Regions from separate parts of the Exiguobacterium sp. s138 genome, predicted to be linked through region 4. Evidence: riboswitches for the same ligand, from Rfam matches in the RefSeq annotation. Region 4 holds a riboswitch; each other region holds the start of a gene.

Region 1 (4,773 bases), on a different contig from region 4:
CGCTCTACGAGATTACTTCATTCGATTTGCCTGCTGGTACGCGGATTTTGGCGAAGCTCGAATGGATGAACCCTGGGGGCAGCGTCAAAGACCGCCTGGGCATTCAACTCGTTGATGCCGCGATCGAACAGGGATATGTGACACGAGGCGGAACGATCATCGAACCGACTGCCGGCAACACCGGCATCGGTTTGGCGCTCGCCGCTAAAAAATATGACCTTCAAGTCATCTGTGTCGTTCCGGAAAAGTTCAGCCAGGAGAAACAGACGTTGATGCGAGCACTCGGCGCGACTGTCGTCAACACACCAACTGAACTCGATATGCAAGGCGCAATTGATAAAGCAAAAGAACTGGGACAAACGATTCCGAACAGCTATGTCCCGCTTCAATTCGAAAACGAAGAAAATCCGGTTACGTATCAGCGGACACTTGGTCCTGAGCTGATGGCGGAGCTGGATCAGATTGATTGGTTCGTTGCTGGATGCGGTTCAGGTGGAACGTTTGCCGGAACAGCGGCGTATTTAAAAGAACGTCTCGGGACAAAAGGTGCAATCGTTGAACCGGAAGGATCGGTCCTCAACGGGGGACCAGCCGGACCGCATAAGACGGAAGGCATCGGGACGGCCAAATGGCCAAGTCTCGTTTCCCGTGACTTAGTGGATGAAATTCATACGATTTCCGATCATGACGCTTTTACGAAAGTCCATGAACTGGCGGCCCGTGAAGGATTGCTCGTCGGCAGTTCGGCCGGCGCGGCACTCGTTGCAGCACTTGATCTGGCACATCGTTTTCCCGGCAGTACCATCGTCACCGTCTTTGCGGACAGTGCCGAACGGTATTTAAGCCAACAAATCTTTGAAAAGGTGGACGAGACACATGCGTAAAAAGACAGCATTGATTCATGGAGGAACAGGCGTCGATCGAGCAACAGGTGCCGTTACACCCCCGATTTATCAGACAAGTACCTACAAACAGGAAAAAATTGGTCAGTTAAAAGAAGGATATGAGTATTCCCGGACAGCGAACCCGACACGGACGAGCATCGAACGTCTGATTGCCGATCTTGAAGGCGGTGCACGCGGTTTTGCCTTCGGATCAGGGATGGCAGCGATTCACGCGGTGTTCAACCTGCTCGAATCAGGCGACCACATCGTCATGACAGATGACGTCTACGGCGGGACATTCCGTTTGATGCAGCGTGTCTTACCGAAGTTCAACATCCAAGTGACGTTCGTCGATACGACGGATCTCGCGGCGACGGAAGCTGCGGTGCAAGACAACACGAAGATGCTGTATGTCGAAACACCGACGAACCCGTTGTTGAAAGTTACAGATATCGCAGCAGTTGCTGAGATCGCGAAACGCAACAACTTGAAACTCGTCGTCGATAACACATTCGCGACACCTTACTTGCAACAACCACTCGCTCTCGGCGCAGATATCGTGCTGCACAGCGCGACAAAATACATCGGCGGTCATTCGGACGTCGTCGCCGGACTTGTCGTTGTCAACAGCGACGAGCTCGGAGAAGATCTTCACTTCATCCAGAACTCGACCGGCGGTATTCTTGGACCGCAGGACAGCTTCCTGCTCGTCCGTGGATTACGGACGCTTGGTATCCGGATGGATGCAATCGAAGAAACATCACACGATCTCGTTCAGTTCTTACAGGAACAGGACGTCGTTTCAAACATCTTCTATCCGGGACTGGCATCACATCCGGGTCACGCGACACAACAGAAACAGGCGACCGGTTTCGGCGGAATGATCAGTTTTGATGTCGGTTCAGCAGAAAATGCGGAGAAACTCGTCGAAGCGACACATTTCTTCACATTGGCTGAAAGTCTTGGAGCGGTCGAGAGTTTGATTTCCGTTCCGGCACGGATGACGCATGCGTCGATTCCAGCAGAGCGTCGCGCAGAACTCGGAATTACAGATGGTCTCGTTCGGATCTCGGTCGGTCTTGAGGACGCGGAAGACTTGAAAGAAGATTTGGCACGTGCTTTCAGTCTGCTTCAACCGGTTTCAGAAAAAACTGTTTGACAAGCAAAATAACCCCTGCTAATATTCAGATTATATTAAAAATAACTAAATACCGATAACTCTTATCGAGAGTGGTGGAGGGACTGGCCCGATGAAACCCGGCAACCGCGGAATTTATTCCGAAGTGGTGCTAATTCCAGCAGACGATTGTCTGCAAGATGAGAGCAAATGGTTTTGTGTACTGAAAAAGTGCGCGCGTTTGCTCTAAAACGTGCGCACTTTTTTTTATGTTTAGGAGGGACCGTATTGATTCGCTTACAGGATGTAGGAAAGATTTATCGCTCGAAGCGCGGATCGGTTGAAGCCGTCGTCAATGTCGACTTGTCAATCGAGCGCGGTGAAATTTTTGGGATAATCGGTTATTCAGGGGCAGGGAAATCAACACTGATTCGTTTGCTGAACATGCTTGAGGCACCGACGAGCGGCTCGATTCAAATCGATGGTGTCGAAATGACGACGCTCAAACCAAAAGAATTACGGGGCGTCCGTAAAAACGTCTCAATGGTGTTCCAACACTTTAATCTGCTTTGGTCACGGACAGTCGAAGAAAACATTATGTTCCCGCTTGAGCTCGGCGGTTATCCGAAAGCCCGCCGTAAAGAACGGGTTGCCGAACTGATTCAGCTCGTCGGACTCGACGGACGTGAAGGCGCTTATCCATCGCAACTGTCAGGTGGACAAAAACAACGGGTCGGGATTGCCCGGGCACTGGCATCCAATCCGGACGTCTTACTCTGTGACGAAGCGACAAGTGCGCTGGATCCAAAAACGACCGACTCGATCCTCGAGTTGTTGGTCGACATCAACAAAAAATTAAAACTGACCATCGTCTTGATCACACACGAGATGCATGTCATTCAAAAAATCTGTCACCGGGTCGCCGTCATGGAAGCCGGAAAAATCGTCGAACAGGGACCGGTTGCTGAAGTATTCCGTCACCCGAAACAGGCGATGACAAAAGAGTTCGTCAAACAATTGACGTCACCGTCTGAAAACGAATTGACGTTTGCGAAATTACGCGAGCGGTATCCGACCGGGAAAATCGTCCAGCTGACGTTTGTCGGTTCGACGGCGGAAAGTCCGATCCTTGCCGAAGTCATGAAAGATTCGAACTTATTATTCAATATCATCGGCGGAAACGTCGGACAGACGCAGGACGGAGCACTCGGAACGCTGTTCATTCAGTTGCTCGGTTCGGAACAGGAAGCACAAGCGGTCATCGCCAAACTTCAAGCGAGTGACGTTGAAGTGGAGGTGGATCACCGATGAGTACATTTTTTGCAGATGTGGATTGGGATATGGTCTGGGAAGCAACCGGCAGCACCGTTTATATGACGGCCGTTGCAGGGCTCGCAACGTTTGTCCTTGGATTGGCAATCGGTCTGTTGTTATATGCGACGAACGAAGAATTGTTGTTTAAAAACCGAACACTATATTCCGTGCTCAGCTTTTTAGTCAATATCTTCCGCTCGATCCCGTTTATCATTCTATTGATTCTGTTGATCCCGATCACGAAAATCATCGTCGGATCATTCTTAGGACCAACGGCTGCATTACCTGCGTTAATTCTCGGTGCAGCACCGTTTTACGGTCGGATGGTCGAACTGGCACTTCGTGAAGTCGATAAGGGTGTCATTGAGGCGGCTGAATCGATGGGAGCAACGAAGTTTCAAATCATCTATAAAGTCCTGATTCCGGAAGCCTTGCCGGCAATCGTCTCAGGAATCACCGTTACGCTTGTCGCACTCGTCGGTTACACGGCAATGGCCGGGTTAGCCGGTGGTGGTGGACTGGGGGACATGGCCTTCATCGAAGGATTCCAGCGTTCACAAAATAACATCACGGTCATCGCGACACTGTTGATTCTTGTCATCGTCTTCATCATTCAAATTATCGGTGACCTGCTTGTCAAAGCCATCGATAAACGGTAACACCTATCTTATTTAACCTTGGGAGGAATCATTCATGAAACTTTGGAAAAAATTCGTCGGCACAGCAACCGTATCGGTCTTAGCAGTCAGTCTTGCAGCATGTGGAGAAGAATCTTCATCAGGCAGCAGCGATTCAAAAACACTCGTCATCGGAGCGTCAAACGTTCCCCATGCTGAAATTCTCGAGCACGTCCAAAAAGAATATGAAGCAAAAGGCTATAAACTCGAAATCAAAAAGTTCCAGGATTACGTCCTGCCGAACAAAGCACTTGCTGAAAAAGAAATCGATGCGAACTATTTCCAACACGTCCCGTACCTGGAGCAACAGGAAAAAGAAAACAAAGACTATAAATTCGCGAGTGCCGGCGGCGTTCACGTCGAACCGCTCGGTGTCTACTCTAAAAAATACAAGTCTTTGGATGAACTGCCAAAAGGTGCAACGATCTTAACGAGCTCAAACGTCGCTGAACGCGGACGTGTCTTGACGTTCCTTCAAAACGAAGGGCTGATCAAGTTGAAAGACGGTAAAACAACCGATGCACAGCTCAAAGACATCGCGGAAAACCCGAAAAACATCAAGTTCAAAACAAACATCGAAGCGTCACTCTTACCGCAAGCTTACAAAAACAACGAAGGCGACGCGGTCCTCATCAACACGAACTATGCGATTGACAACGGGTTGAACCCGTTGAAAGATACGATTGCCCTGGAAGACGAGTCTTCACCGTACGTCAACATCATCGTCACACGTGATGGCGATGAAAAAGACAAACGCGTCACAACATTGCTCGATATTCTC
Region 2 (4,773 bases), on a different contig from region 4:
ACAGCCAATGCTAATTTTTTCATCTCGATCTCCCCTGTCTGTTTAGTTTGTTTGCTGTCCAACCATTTGTTCAATCGTTTCTACGGAAGGATGCTCGATGACTCCGAGTTCCGTAATGATCGCCGTGATCAATTCATGCGGTGTCACATCAAATGCCGGATTAAAGACTGCTACGCCGGCCGGTGCCGTCGCTTTTCCGGCAAGTTGTGTCACTTCACGTGCATCGCGTTCTTCAATCTCGATCTCGTCTCCTGACAGGCTCGTAAAATCGAACGTCGAGAGCGGTGCGGCAACGTAAAACGGAATGCCAAACGCACGGGCCAGCAAGGCCAGCTGAAACGTTCCGATCTTATTGGCGGTATCGCCGTTCCGGGTAATCCGGTCCGCTCCGACGATGATTGCCGTGATCTTTTTTTCTTTGATCGTATGCGCGACCATATTGTCCGTGATCAAGGTGACGTCAATCCCTGCCCGTTGCAACTCCCATGTCGTCAAACGTGCACCCTGCAACAAAGGCCGCGTTTCCGAAGCATAAACCGCGAGCGGAATCCCCTGTTCTTTCGCAAGATAAAACGGAGCGAGCGCCGTTCCGTAAGCTGCTGTCGCAATTGATCCGGCATTACAAATCGTCAGTACCCGATCACCGGACTCGAACAATTCCAGTGCATGAACCCCGATTTGACGTGATGTCTTGGCATCCGTCGTATAAAGTTCCAATGCCTTTTGTTCGAGACGTATCGGCAGTTCTTTTAGCGTCGTAGCTGAAACGATCAGCTGATTCAGCTCATCAAGGACATTTCGTAGATTGACCGCCGTCGGACGGGTCGCAAGTAATTGTGCCGACACCGTCAACAGCCCCTGTTTTGCTTCAGTCAGCGTCCCTGTCGTCCGAAACGCTTCCTGAACGAGGACGAATCCGCCGAACAGACTGATGGCCGGTGCGCCGCGGACCCGTAATTGTTTGATGGCGTCAATCGCCTGCGCCAAGTCATGAATGATTTCATAATGTTCTTCTTCCGGAAGACGGGTCTGATCCAAAATCGTCACCGTCCGGTTTTCATAGATGATGCTCTGAACGAATCGGCTCATCGGCTGAGTTCCTCCGTCAAATCGAAGTTTCGTAAATCAGTGAACGTCTTGCATTCGGTCCGGCGTTTGATCAGTGCCACTCCAAGACGTAACGCATGCCGTTTCCGCTCGAGTCGCTCTGTTTCATCAGTGATGCTCTCAAGGTCGGCGACCGGTGCGAGTCCGATCGTCCGTCGGATCAATTCACAACCGGCAAAGCCAAGTGCGTCCTGTAAAATCGTGCTGAGGACATCGTCAACAAGCCCGTCCGCTGAACGGAACGGTTCGGCGGCTTCCCGTTCCCATAACGCTTTGAACGTCGAAGCAAAGGTCAGCCAAAACGTGTCGATATCCTTGACCCGTGCTTCCCGCAACTCGGCATAGTTCGGATACGCGGCAAAGCAGAGATGCGCGATGAATTGTCCGACATCAAAACCGAACGGTCCGTAAAAGGCGAACTCGGGATCGATGACTTTTGTTTCATCGGCTGAAGCAAAAATACTTCCGGTATGTAAGTCCCCGTGCAATAACGCATCGCCCTTCGTGATGAACAATGCTTCAAGCTTCGCGACTTCCCGTTTCAGCTCCGCGTCGTTCCAAATCCGGGCGACCTCCGCTTCGAGTCCTGCTTCAATCGCATTCGTTTCCGCGTCATAAAACGGATCCGTAAAGATTAATTTTTCCGTGATATCACAGAGATCCGGATTATAGTAGTTACGCGCCACTTGTTTTTTTGCGACCGGTCCAAGTGCAAAATCCGATGTATAAAACAGCGTCCGCGCCAAATACGAACCGATGTGTTCCGCGAGCAACGGATACTCCTCCCCTTCAAGCAGTCCGCCCCGGACGATTGTCAGGTGCGACAAATCTTCCATCACTGTGAATGCTTCTTCTTTGCTCGCATGGTAGACATGCGGGACGAACGGAACGGCGACTTTCGCGAATTCTTTTAGGGCCGATTGTTCAATCCAGGCCCGTTCGAGCGACAGCGGCCAGCTTTCGCCGACGACTTTCGCATATGGTAACGCCTGCTTTAAAATCAGTCGTTTTTCTCCTGCCTGAATCCGGAAAACGAGATTTAAATTCCCGTCGCCGATTTCTTCTGCCGTCACCGGTTCATTGCCGATCAAACCAATTGTCCGGACCCGTTCAATCGCGTCCTGTACTGTAAATGCTTGATACCCCATTCTGTTTTCCTCCTTGGTGATCACACGAAAAAACGCCTCTTTTCGTCAAAGAAAAGAGGCGCGGCAGAATATTCCGTCCTCTTATCTCTCAGACGAATGTCTGTTGGATGTAGCACCGTGCCGGATGGTCGGTTGCTGCGGCGTCTTCGGGCCAATTCCCTCTGCCAACTCACGATAAGAGTCATATGTAGTTGTCGTGTGATTGATGTTGATTTGAATACTACGTGCGTTGCTAGCCGTCTGTCAATTCCATTTTTTAGTGAAGTGGCTTCAAAAACGGAACCGTCTATAGAAGAAGTATTTTCAAAAAAATAAATTTTCAAAATATAGTTTGACAAGTGACGAATCTCATGTAAAAATTGCAATTAGATTTCACAATTTCATCCAATTCTTATCAAGAGCAGACGGAGGGACGAGCCCTACGATGTCGCAGCAACCGACCACTTGGCACGGTGCTAATTCTTGCAGCTATTACGCTGACAGATAAGAGTCCACGCGCAATTTTTCATGGTCTCTTGTCATTGACGAGGGACCATTTTTGTATTCTTCAACAAGGGAGAGACAGTCGATATGACGTATATTACCGCAACCTACCAACTCGGAACGACGGATCAGTTACCAAAACGGGCAGAACAAATCGCGCTCGGTTTGACCGTTGGTTCGTGGACCGATTTAAATCATTTGGAACAACAGCAGCTTGAATCGTTCAAAGGACAAGTTGTTCATACCGAAGAACATGACGGCAAAGGCTACATCACGATCCGTTATCCGGAACACAACGTCTCACGCGACTTTTCCGCCATCTTAACGACGGTCTTCGGCAAACTGTCGCTCGACGGACAAATCAAATTAACAGATTTACAGCTTCCGGCTTCATTCACCACTGACTTCCCCGGCGCCAAATTCGGCATCGAGGGCGTCCGTCAATTGATTCAAGTCCACGACCGTCCTCTGTTGATGAGCATCTTTAAAGGCGTCATCGGTCGGGACCTCACCTTTTTGCGGGAACAACTCGAAGCGCAGCTCGCGGGCGGCATCGATCTCGTCAAAGATGATGAGATTCTATACGACAATCCGTTGACACCGGCACTTGACCGGGCACGGATCGGACGTGAAGTCCTGAATGCCCATTACGAAAAAACCGGCAAACGGGCGCTTTACGCGATTACGTTGAGTGGTCCCGTCTTCGGCTTAAAGGATCAGGCGAAACGTTTGATCGAAGCCGGTGCGACCGCTTTCCTGCTCAATACGTTTACATATGGACTCGATGTCCTGCGCGAATTGGCGGCTGATCCGGACATTTCCGTTCCGATCTTTAATCATCCGGCCTTAAGCGGAGCCTTAATCGCAAGCCCCGAATACGGCATTGCAGCCCCTGTTTTACTAGGGACTTTACCGCGGCTGGCCGGTGCCGATTTGACGTTATTCCCGTCGCCGTACGGAAACGTCGCCCTCGCCAAAGACTTGGCGCGCGGAATTGCTGTCGAAGCGACACGGATCGGAGAAACGAAGACGATTCTTCCGGTTCCCTCGGCAGGTATTCATCCCGGTCTCGTCGCTCAGCTCGTTCGGGATTTCGGGACTGATTCCGTCATCAATGCCGGCGGCGGCGTTCACGGTCATCCGCAGGGCGCTGCGGCCGGTGTCCTCGCTTTCCGCCAAGCCCTCGACGCAGCACTTGCCGGTGAATCGTTGACGAGTGCCGCCACGCGGCAGGAAGAACTTCGGGTCGCTCTCGACGCCTGGGGGATTACGAAATGACGATCCGGATATTATGTGACTTTGACGGGACCGTGACGGAACACGATAATATCATCGCCTTGATGAAGGAATTTGCCCCGCCGGCAGCGTTTGAACCGTTGAAAGAAGGTGTGCTCGACCGCTCGCTGTCGATTCAATCCGGGGTCGGACAGATGTTCCGGTTGCTCCCATCAGATCGAAAACAAGATTATGTTGATTTTTTGATTGATCGGGCTGTCATCCGTCCCGGCTTTGAGACCTTACTCGCTTTTGCTAAATTGAACGGAATCGACTTTGCCATCGTCAGCGGCGGGATCGACTTTTTTGTCGAACCGATTCTTGCCGATTTACTGACAGATGAAGCGATTTACTGTAACGGCAGTGACTTCAGTGAGGAGATAGTGCAGATTGAATGGCCACACGCCTGTGATGCGGCCTGTACGAATCAATGCGGCTGTTGTAAAACGTCAATCGCCCGGAAGCTGAAGCAGGACGGTGACACGATCATCGCGATTGGTGACTCCGTGACGGATTTTGAACTGGCGAAACAGGCTGATCATGTCTACGCCCGTGATTATCTGATTACGCTGTGCGAACAGCACGGTATTCCGTACACGCCGTTTGAAACGTTTTACGACATTGTGGATCATCTGCAGACAACGGGGGTGCATGCATGACATTTTTGAAACGATACGAAGAACTCCGCGCGATCAAGCAGGAGTTCGCTGCACGCGACTGGTTTCCCGGTACGAGCGGTAACCTCGCCATTCGGACGAAC
Region 3 (4,773 bases), on a different contig from region 4:
CGTTGAACTGGAGAAAGAAAAGAAGAAACCCGTCCGGCGTGCGCCTGTGAAGCCACGTGTGACGAAAACCGATACAACGACTTGAAAATAGGTATTGCGGGGCATGAAAAAATCGTTTAGTATAGGAAGGTAACTTACTCTGGCTCAGCAAATGAACCAGGGCGGAAGGAGAGAAAACAACCATGAAACAAGGAATTCACCCAAACTACAACAAAGTTGTATTTATGGACTCAACTACTGAGTACAAATTCTTGACTGGTTCTACACGTTCTTCGAACGAGACAATCACTTGGGAAGATGGAAACGAGTACCCACTCATCCGTGTGGATGTGTCTTCGGACTCGCACCCATTCTACACTGGTCGTCAAAAGTTCAACGCTGCAGACGGTCGTGTCGATCGCTTCAACAAAAAATACGGCCGCAAGTAATTGCGACTTCAGTATTAAAAAACAGCCTGTCTCCTTCACTGGAGCAGGCTGTTTTTGTATAGGCTGAATTTGGCACGGTACGTCAGGTACGTCTTCAGAACGAAGGACAGACCGATTGCACCCGTAGCACCGACGAGGTACGGCAGTGTCTCCGGATTGTTCGCGAAATGTTCGAACAGTAGACTGAAGGAAAAATGACGTCCTAAAAAATATCCGGCTCCTAAAAAAACACTGATCCAAATGAGAGCACCTGTATACGCATAGGTGACGAAGATCCGGAACGGCATTTTCGAGACACCGGCAAAAAAGGCGGACAACTGTCGAAGGCCCGGTATGTAATAACCAATGATTAAGACGGTTTTTCCGTAACGTAAAAATCCAGCTTCGGCTTTAAAGATATGTTTTTCAGAAATCCGTAATTTCGGAGCCATTCGATGCAGTAACGGCATTCCGAGCTTCAAACCGAGCACGTAGCTGATCGTCATACCGATGCAACTGCCGGCATAGGCGGCAAGAATCGTTCCGATGAGCGGTAAATCACCGTGATGCATCCAAAATCCTGACATGACGAGTAATGTCTCGTCCGGAACCGGAAGACCGACGATTCCACCGGCCAGAAGAATTGCGAGTCCGAACGCTCCATATTGCTGGAGGACTTCATGTAATATGTGATGAATCGGAGTCACCTTCCTTCAAAGAAACTTCTCTTTCAGTGTACAGGAAATACATACCAGTTGAAATGAGAAGATGAAGAAAGTGGCGAATTTGGCAAGGGTTTTTGATTTTTAGAAGTCAATCCTTTTTCTCAATTTAGATTCGGGCTATACTCGTTAAAGTGACTAATTTAGAGGACGGTGTTTACGATGATGCATGTGATCAATCAATATGGTTGGATTGAAGTGATTTGCGGAAGTATGTTTTCCGGCAAGTCGGAAGAACTGATCCGTCGTGTCAGACGGGCACAGTATGGAAAGTTACCGGTTCAAGTGTTCAAGCCGGCAATCGATGACCGGTATCATGAGGAACACGTCGTGTCGCACGTCGGCAATTCGGTCATCGCGATTCCGATGGCGACGAGCCGTGATGTCTATGCAGCAGTGGCGGAAGAGACGCAAATCGTCGCAATTGACGAAGTTCAATTTTTTGACGATGAGATTGTCGCCGTCATCGAAGCACTAGCTCAAGATGGCAAACGCGTCATTTGTGCAGGCCTCGATCAAGATTTTCGGGCAGAACCATTCGGCAAGATGCCTGAATTATTGGCACGCGCAGAATTCGTGACGAAATTACAGGCGATTTGTCTGTCGTGCGGCGATCCGGCATCGCGGACCCAACGATTGATTGACGGAAAACCGGCCAACTACAATGATCCGATCATTCTGGTCGGGGCGTCTGAGTCCTATGAACCACGTTGCCGCCATTGCCACCAAGTACCGGGGAAACCACAACCGTTGCAGGAATGGAAAAAGCAACAACATAATTAAGCAATACAAAAAAGCGAACGATTCCCGGCAGTCAGGCCGAAGAATCGTTCGCTTTTTTGGGGTTCAGCCGGTCTGTGTCAAGTGGCTGAACTGTTCGACGAACTGCAGCGTTTCGCGGACAATCGTTTTTTGGTCGTGGTCAAGCGTTGCGACGTGGTAGGAGTCAAGCAGACAGTAACTGCGCTTATCTGCTGCACCAATCGTCCGGTACAAATAATCCGAACAGATCGGTGGGACGACATGATCCTCGGCAGAATATAAAATAAGCGTCGGAATTTGAATCGTCGCGAGGTGTGATCGCGTCTCCTCAATCAATCGTAACAGTTCCGAAGCGCAGACGGCGGGGACAAGATCATAGATGATTTCAAAAGCCGACTGTTTGATATCAGGGACACTTTCCGGAAGATAGACCGGACAATCGGTGAACGACAAGGCTTCGTAGGCAGGGACGGACAAGGCGGCATTGATGGTGATGATTCCTGCGACCGGGAGTCCTTCAGCGGCAAGTGACAGGGCAAGTGTCGCGCCCATCGATTGGCCGACGATGAAGACGGATTCGCATCGTCCCGCCAATTGTTCAAAGCCGTCCCGGACGCTCTGCTTCCAGTCATCGGCCGTCGCCGCTTCGAATTCTCGCAGATCCGTCCCATGCCCGTGCAGGCGTGGCGCATGGACGGAAAAACCGTGTGCTGCGAACTGTTCTCCTACAGCCCGAACACTTTGCGGCGTTGCATTAAAACCATGACAGAGCAAAATGCCGACGGATCCGCGTCCTAAGGAAAAGGCTTCGGCACCCGGTATAACAGGATAAACCATACTCATCATCTCGTCCTCCATTTCAAAAATAAAAACCCGTTTGGCTTTGGACGCAAACGAGTTTCTCGTGTGTATCATCCAAAGCAATTGCTTTGCTGGTCGGAGCACCTTGCCGATCGGCAGGTTGCCGTGGAGTCCTAGAGCCAGGTCTCTCGTCCACTCTTGATATATCGTATAGGAATTGTCGGATTAATCATTGAGAAGATGATAGCATTGACGGAAAGGGATTGTCAAACTCTCTTTATACGGCGTCGAAGAGCTTTCGGGAATCCGTCCTGTCCCGGGTTGCTGATCGATATGGGCCATATGGTTTATTTTTGAAAATATGGTTGACCTTTAAAAGATCTTTCTGTAGTGTAAAAATTAGTTTTACGACATAAGTTCAACCGGCAACAATACACATATGAATTTCATACCGCAACACTTATCCAGAGAGGTGGAGGGACTGGCCCTACGAAACCTCGGCAACAGACTCATTATGAGCACTGTGCCAATTCCATCAGACAATTGTCTGAGAGATGAGTCGAGTGGATTCTGCCATTGTGCGGATCCAGGTCTCTTCTTGTTTCTTAAGAAGAGACCTTTTTTGTATTTTGAAGGGGGAAAAAGTGGTGATTACATTCAAAAATGTAAAAAAAATCTATGAAACAAATGATCAATCGATTGCTGCGCTGAATGGCGTGGATCTCGAAATCCGAAAAGGCGAAATCTTCGGCGTCATCGGTTTCAGTGGAGCCGGGAAAAGCTCCTTATTACGTTGCGTCAACCTGCTCGAACGGCCGACATCCGGCAGTGTGACGGTCGATGGACAAGATTTGACGACACTGTCGGCGAAGCAGTTACGGGAGGCGAAGCAACACATCGGGATGATTTTTCAGCACTTCAACCTGCTGGATTCGAATACAGTATTTGCGAACGTCGCTAAACCGCTCGTCTTAAAAGGTGTCAAAAAAGATGAGGTCGAGCGGCGGGTCACGGAACTGCTGGAGTTCGTCGACTTGGCGGATAAAGCTGATCACTATCCGGATCAGCTATCAGGCGGACAGAAACAACGGGTCGGGATCGCCCGGGCACTCGCCACCCAGCCATCGGTCCTGTTATGTGACGAAGCGACATCCGCTCTTGATCCGCAAACGACCCAACACATATTGCGTCTGCTGAAACAAATCAATCAGGAATACGGCATTACGATTTTACTGATTACCCATGAGATGGGGGTCATCCGTGAAATCTGTGACCGGGTCGCCGTCATTGAAGCCGGTCAGCTGATTGAATCAGGGACCGTGTTCGATGTCTTCTCGAACCCGCAGACGGCAACGGCGAAAAACTTCGTCCGCTCCGTCATGCAGGATGAGATTCCGGCCTCGGTTCAAAAAGTCATCGATCAACGGGATGCCGGCCATCACATCTACAAAATCAACTTCCTTGGAGCAGGGACGGGACAACCGCTCTTATCGCAGGTCGCAAAACGGTTTGATGTCGATCTCAACATCCTGCACGGCAGCATTACGGAACTGCAAAACATTCCGTTCGGCAGTCTGCTTGTTGAACTGATTGGCGACGCGACGGAAATCAAGCGGGCATTACAATATATCGATCAGTCGGATGTCATCGTCGAGGAGGTGCTCGCAGATGCTAGTTAATTACACGGACATCTGGACTGCTTTTCTGCAGACGTTGACGATGGTTGGACTGTCATTACTCTTTTCGACATTGATTGGTTTACCGCTCGGGATTCTGCTTGTCGTGACACGCAAAGGAGCGTTGCTCGAACGAATTCCGTTCTTCAATGTCCTAAGCGGCATCGTCAATATCTTCCGGTCCGTTCCGTTCATCATTCTGCTCGTGGCAATCATTCCGCTGACCCGTTTAATTGTCGGATCGTCAATCGGAACACAGGCGGCAATCGTTCCGCTCGTCTTTTACGCGGCACCGTACATTGCCCGCCTGATCGAAAGTTCGTTGCTTGAAGTCGATACCGGTGTCCTTGAGGCAGCGGAAGCGATGGGGGCGACACCGTTGCAGACGATTTTCCGTTTTCTGTT
Region 4 (4,773 bases):
ATCCAGCCCGATTGAACGTCCGATGATTTCTGCCGTCTCGACTGCCCGCGATAAGGGGCTTGAAATCAAGACGTCCCATTTTTCTTCCGCCAGGTAAGCAGCGCTCATTTCAGCCTGCCATCGCCCTGTCTCATTGAGCGGAATATCTTCTCGTCCTTGAATCCGCTCGTTTAAATTCCAATCCGTTTGACCATGACGCACTAAACAAATTTCTGTCATCTCACTGTCTCCTTCAAAAGAAATATGACTGATTGTATCATGTTTTCTTTTTTAGTGAAGGGTCTCCCGAGGCGGCAACGCCAGGACCTGACAACTAAATGCTTCAATCCGTTCCAGTAAACGCTCGATTTTGAGTGGATTTTCGGTCTGGGCAAAGCTCGCCAGGGAATGCGTGCCGTTCGGGAAGGAAAACAGCCGGACGTCGGCTCCGACATCGGCTCCTTTTTCAACGAAGTGGAGCGCTTGCGTAAACGGAACAATCGGATCTTTTTTTCCGTGCAACAACATGATCGGCGGCGAGTCTGCTGTCAAATGCGTTACCGGCGAGACACGTGTCATGAGTTCCCGCCACTCGTCCCGTCCTCCTCCGTAAAACTTAATATGGGCAATCCACGTTTGAATGAACTTGAACAGGAGGAAGTTCGTCGGAGGATACAAGGCAATGACACCACTAATCAACGGGAGGCTTTCAGCTGTTTGTTCGCCGATGAATTCCATCGGGGAAAGTGCCGTCGTCAGCATTAACGCGGCGCCGGCCGAGTCTCCCCACAACACCATGCGTCCCCGCATAATCCGTAAATCGTCGGCTTCCTGATTTAAGAAACAAAGTGCATCCCGAACGTCTTCCAGATTATCCGGAAAATAACTGCCGTCCTCAAACAAGCGATAATCGATACTGCAAACGGCGATGCCGAGTTCCAGGAAACGTTCCACGATTGGCGTAAAACAAAAGACATCATCCCGATTTCCTCTGACGAAGGCTCCCCCGTGCGCATAAATCGCGACCGGGAAAGGACCGTCACCCGGCGGATAATATAAATCCAACTTCAGTTCTTGTTGATCGACGGTTTTAAACAAAATCGTCCGTGGCGCGAGTTGGACTTCCGACAGCGGAAGCGCCGGTTCCGTCCAGCGTAATAAAGCACCATAGTTGTTCCAGATGCTCGCCCCGGCTGCGGCTGTCGTTAAAATTGCCGCTCCTCCCATCAGCCAAGCAGTTTCCCGTTTCACCTCATCACCTCCAAAGCTTACTCTCGATTTCTAATCTTATTAATCTTTTACCCGATTTATTTAGAAGTCGAACGTCTTCCCCGACTTGTACTTGACGCTTCGTTTTGGATTCGTTATAGTGAAAAGGTTCAAATCGGAATAATTACGTTTTAATACTTTTTGGAGGGTTTATTCATATGAAAAAATTACTTTCAGCTTTCACGGTCGCCTTTGTCAGCGCTGCTTTTCTTGCTGCCTGCGGTTCTTCCGAATCCAGTCAAGATGCGACTGATCAAAAGCTTCGTGTGTATACATCGACATTCGCTACCGCGGCAATCGCCAAGGAAATTGGCGGAACCGATATCGACGTCAAGATGATTGTTCCACCCGGTGCCGATCCGCACTCGTACGAGCCGACGTCTAAACAACTGACAGAAATCGCACAAGGCGATCTGTTCCTCTTAACCGGTACGACGCTTGAACCGTACTCGAAAAAAATCAAAGCCAGTCTGAAAGGCAATGATGTCCGTTTCGTCGAGACGAGCAAAGGAATCGACTTACTCGAAGCAAGCGCCACGCTTCATGAACATGAAGGACACACCGACGAACATGCGGCAGAAGAACATGATCACGGCAAATTTGATCCGCATGTCTGGCTCGATCCGAACAATGCCAAAGTGATGGCTCAATCAATTACGACGGCACTCGCTAAAGAAGTACCTGCTAAAAAAGCAACGTTTGAGAAAAATCTCACCGCTTTTAATAGCAAGGCCGATAAGCTTGATCAAAACTTGCAACAGGCTGTTGATGAAGGATCCAAAAAAGAATTGCTCGTCACCCATGCCGCTTACGGATATTTAGCAGAACGCTACGGATTCTCGCAATTGCCGATTGCCGGTATCTCTCCGTCGGACGAGCCTTCGCAAAAACAACTGGCGGCGATCGTCAAGGAAGCCCAACTTCACGACTTGAAGTATATCGCTTTCGAAGAGACGGTTTCACCGAAAGTTGCCCGTGTCATTCAACAGGAAATCGGAGCGGAGGCCATTACGATCCACAACCTCGAGTCCGTCACGAAAGCACAGCAGAAGGCATCGTATTTTGAGTTGATGAATGAAAATGTCGCGACTCTCAAACAAGCACTTCAGTGAAGTAGTGTTGACATGCAGTAAAAGATGCGTTACGGTAGAAAACGTATTTCAGACAATTAAATGACTTCTTTTTATCGCGAGAGACGGAGGGACTGGCCCGATGATGTTTCGGCAGCGGACGATTAAATCGTACTGTGCCAAATCCAGCAAGCTGCGGCTTGAGAGATAAGAAGAGCGTCTTTTTCAGTAAAGACCTCCTTCTTTCTTGCGAAGGAGTCTTTTTTTGTACTTGTAGAAAAGGAGTGGTTTGATGAACGAAACGATTACACCGAATAAATGGGCACTTCTACCGTTACTTGTCTTTTTAGTTCTTTTTATCGGTGCCGGTATTTTTTACGATGACTTTTACAAGTTTCCGATTCTGATTGCGGCTTTGATTGCCTTGATTTTTGCGGCGGTCACAACAAAAGGCGGTATTAATCAGACCGTGGAACGGATTGCAGCAGGTGCAGGAAATCCGGACATCATGATTATGGTCTTTATCTTCTTGCTTGCCGGTGCCTTTTCCGGAACGGCCGATGCAATCGGCGCGATCGAAGCAACCGTCAATGCGTCATTAACATTTTTACCTCCGTCCCTCCTGATGAGCGGACTGTTCATCATCGCCGCCTTCATCTCGATGGCGATGGGGACTTCCACCGGTACGATTGCGGCACTCGCTCCGATTGCCCTTGGAATCCATGAAGCAACCGGTGTCAATGTTGCGATTGCGGCCGCCGCTGTCGTTGGTGGCGCAATGTTCGGCGACAACTTATCGTTCATTTCCGATACGACGATTGCAGCCGTCCGGACACAAAAAACCAACATGCGTGATAAATTCCGAACCAATTTCCTGATTGTTTTGCCGGCAGCTATTCTGACTATCATCATCCTGGCATTTGTCTCAAGCACAGGAAATGTCGTCGAAGCGAAGGCGTTTGAGTTTTATAAACTGATTCCGTATCTGTCCGTCATCATCCTCGCCTTGTTTGGCGTCAACGTCATTCTTGTTTTGATTGGTGGAACCGTTTTAACAGGTATCATCGGGATGATTGACGGCAGCTTCGGCTTAAGCGGTTTTGTCCTATCCATGTCTGACGGCCTGATGGGAATGGCGGAAATCTCGATTTTGACATTACTGATGGGTGGTCTCGTCAGTCTGATCACCTTTAACGGTGGGATTGCTTACCTGAAAGAAACGCTGACGCAAAAAATCTCTCAACGTCGCGGCGCGGAATTCAGCATGGCAGCACTCGTCAGTGCGACGAACCTCGCAACAGCGAACAATACGATTTCGATTCTTGTCGCCGGTCCACTGGCAGCAGAAATCGCCGATACGTATGACATCGACCGAAAAAAGTCAGCCAGTATTCTTGATATCTTCTCTTGCGGCATCCAAGGTATCATTCCCTACGGCGCCCAGTTGCTGATTGCCGCGGAATTGACGAAAACGGCCTCTCCGGAACTGATTCCTTATCTGTTTTATCCGTTCCTGCTGTTCGTTTGCGGATCTCTTGCGATTCTTTTCGGCTTCCCGCGTCGGAAAACATCGGACGCACGTCAAAAAAATGTTTCATAACAAACAGACCCGTCGCAACAGCGACGGGTCTTGTGTTTGTCTTATTTTTTCCGGTCTTGGCGGTTGAGAATGAAGTAAGCAATCGCTGGAAGCGGGAACTGAATCAGTCCTGCGCCTCCCCAGACCCATGGATTCCGCCCTGTCTTCCGGGCACCGAGGAACAAGCATGCCGCTTGTGTCCCTAATAAGGCTGCAAGGCCGGCCCACACACCTTTTGGTACGTTTTTAACAGATCGTTTCATAAAATACACCTCGTTTCCTTTATAGTTTTACCCTCCTCATTTCGCTTTCTAACCGTCTTTTTCCTCCCTTGAGCGTTGAAACAGACGTTCTTGCTTGTTCATGCTAAACTAAACGAGCAATTCCATATTCTCGTTTCATTGAAGGAGGAGTATACACATGCAATACGCAAAACTTTCAAATGGTGTCACGATTCCACAAATCGGATTTGGTGTCTGGCAAGTCGATGAAGAGACGGAAGCACCGGCTGCCGTCGCAGAAGCCCTTCGTGTCGGTTACCGTCATATTGATACGGCTGCCGTTTACAAAAACGAACGTGGTGTCGCCAAAGGAATTAAAGAAAGCGGCGTGAACCGTGAAGATCTCTTCTTAACGTCTAAAGTATGGAACGATGACATTCGTGCCGGACGCACTAAAGAAGCTTTCGCTGAGTCACTTGAACGCCTCGAAACCGACTACCTTGATCTTTATCTGATCCACTGGCCGGTTGAAGGGTATATCGAAGCATGGAAAGCCATGGTCGAACTTTACGAAGCCGGCAAAATTAAGGCAATCGGTGTTTCGAACTTCAAAGAACATCATCTCGATACACTTGCTGAAGAAGGATTAATGACA

What was found. A riboswitch is a leader RNA that binds a small molecule or an ion and turns the genes downstream of it on or off. The one in region 4 is predicted to bind S-adenosylmethionine.
Region 1: it holds a riboswitch for S-adenosylmethionine, as region 4 does, so the genes downstream of both, KNP91_RS07850 (methionine ABC transporter ATP-binding protein) here and KNP91_RS10220 (Na+/H+ antiporter NhaC family protein) in region 4, are expected to answer to the same signal.
Region 2: it holds a riboswitch for S-adenosylmethionine, as region 4 does, so the genes downstream of both, KNP91_RS14175 (2,3-diketo-5-methylthiopentyl-1-phosphate enolase) here and KNP91_RS10220 (Na+/H+ antiporter NhaC family protein) in region 4, are expected to answer to the same signal.
Region 3: it holds a riboswitch for S-adenosylmethionine, as region 4 does, so the genes downstream of both, KNP91_RS09655 (alpha/beta hydrolase) here and KNP91_RS10220 (Na+/H+ antiporter NhaC family protein) in region 4, are expected to answer to the same signal.

The regions. Positions count from the first base shown of each region.
Region 1 is NZ_JACSMW010000003.1:111,512-116,284, reverse strand. Features, by position in the region: gene KNP91_RS07860 (PLP-dependent cysteine synthase family protein) at 1-884, shown strand, start outside; gene KNP91_RS07855 (bifunctional cystathionine gamma-lyase/homocysteine desulfhydrase) at 877-2,043, shown strand; SAM riboswitch class I at 2,103-2,208, shown strand; gene KNP91_RS07850 (methionine ABC transporter ATP-binding protein) at 2,290-3,312, shown strand; gene KNP91_RS07845 (methionine ABC transporter permease) at 3,309-3,974, shown strand; gene KNP91_RS07840 (MetQ/NlpA family ABC transporter substrate-binding protein) at 4,009-4,773, shown strand, end outside.
Region 2 is NZ_JACSMW010000008.1:82,416-87,188, reverse strand. Features, by position in the region: gene KNP91_RS14190 (sugar ABC transporter substrate-binding protein) at 1-23, opposite strand, end outside; gene mtnA (S-methyl-5-thioribose-1-phosphate isomerase) at 43-1,089, opposite strand; gene mtnK (S-methyl-5-thioribose kinase) at 1,086-2,255, opposite strand; SAM riboswitch class I at 2,334-2,436, opposite strand; SAM riboswitch class I at 2,644-2,745, shown strand; gene KNP91_RS14175 (2,3-diketo-5-methylthiopentyl-1-phosphate enolase) at 2,826-4,016, shown strand; gene KNP91_RS14170 (2-hydroxy-3-keto-5-methylthiopentenyl-1-phosphate phosphatase) at 4,013-4,672, shown strand; gene KNP91_RS14165 (methylthioribulose 1-phosphate dehydratase) at 4,669-4,773, shown strand, end outside.
Region 3 is NZ_JACSMW010000003.1:495,023-499,795, reverse strand. Features, by position in the region: gene rho (transcription termination factor Rho) at 1-85, shown strand, start outside; gene KNP91_RS09670 (type B 50S ribosomal protein L31) at 183-428, shown strand; gene KNP91_RS09665 (DedA family protein) at 464-1,114, opposite strand; gene KNP91_RS09660 (thymidine kinase) at 1,292-1,912, shown strand; gene KNP91_RS09655 (alpha/beta hydrolase) at 1,976-2,734, opposite strand; SAM riboswitch class I at 2,797-2,900, opposite strand; SAM riboswitch class I at 3,150-3,253, shown strand; gene KNP91_RS09650 (methionine ABC transporter ATP-binding protein) at 3,340-4,371, shown strand; gene KNP91_RS09645 (methionine ABC transporter permease) at 4,361-4,773, shown strand, end outside.
Region 4 is NZ_JACSMW010000004.1:13,225-17,997, forward strand. Features, by position in the region: gene KNP91_RS10205 (histidine phosphatase family protein) at 1-219, opposite strand, end outside; gene KNP91_RS10210 (alpha/beta hydrolase fold domain-containing protein) at 271-1,230, opposite strand; gene KNP91_RS10215 (metal ABC transporter solute-binding protein, Zn/Mn family) at 1,407-2,360, shown strand; SAM riboswitch class I at 2,429-2,532, shown strand; gene KNP91_RS10220 (Na+/H+ antiporter NhaC family protein) at 2,611-3,918, shown strand; gene KNP91_RS10225 (hypothetical protein) at 3,960-4,160, opposite strand; gene KNP91_RS10230 (aldo/keto reductase) at 4,318-4,773, shown strand, end outside.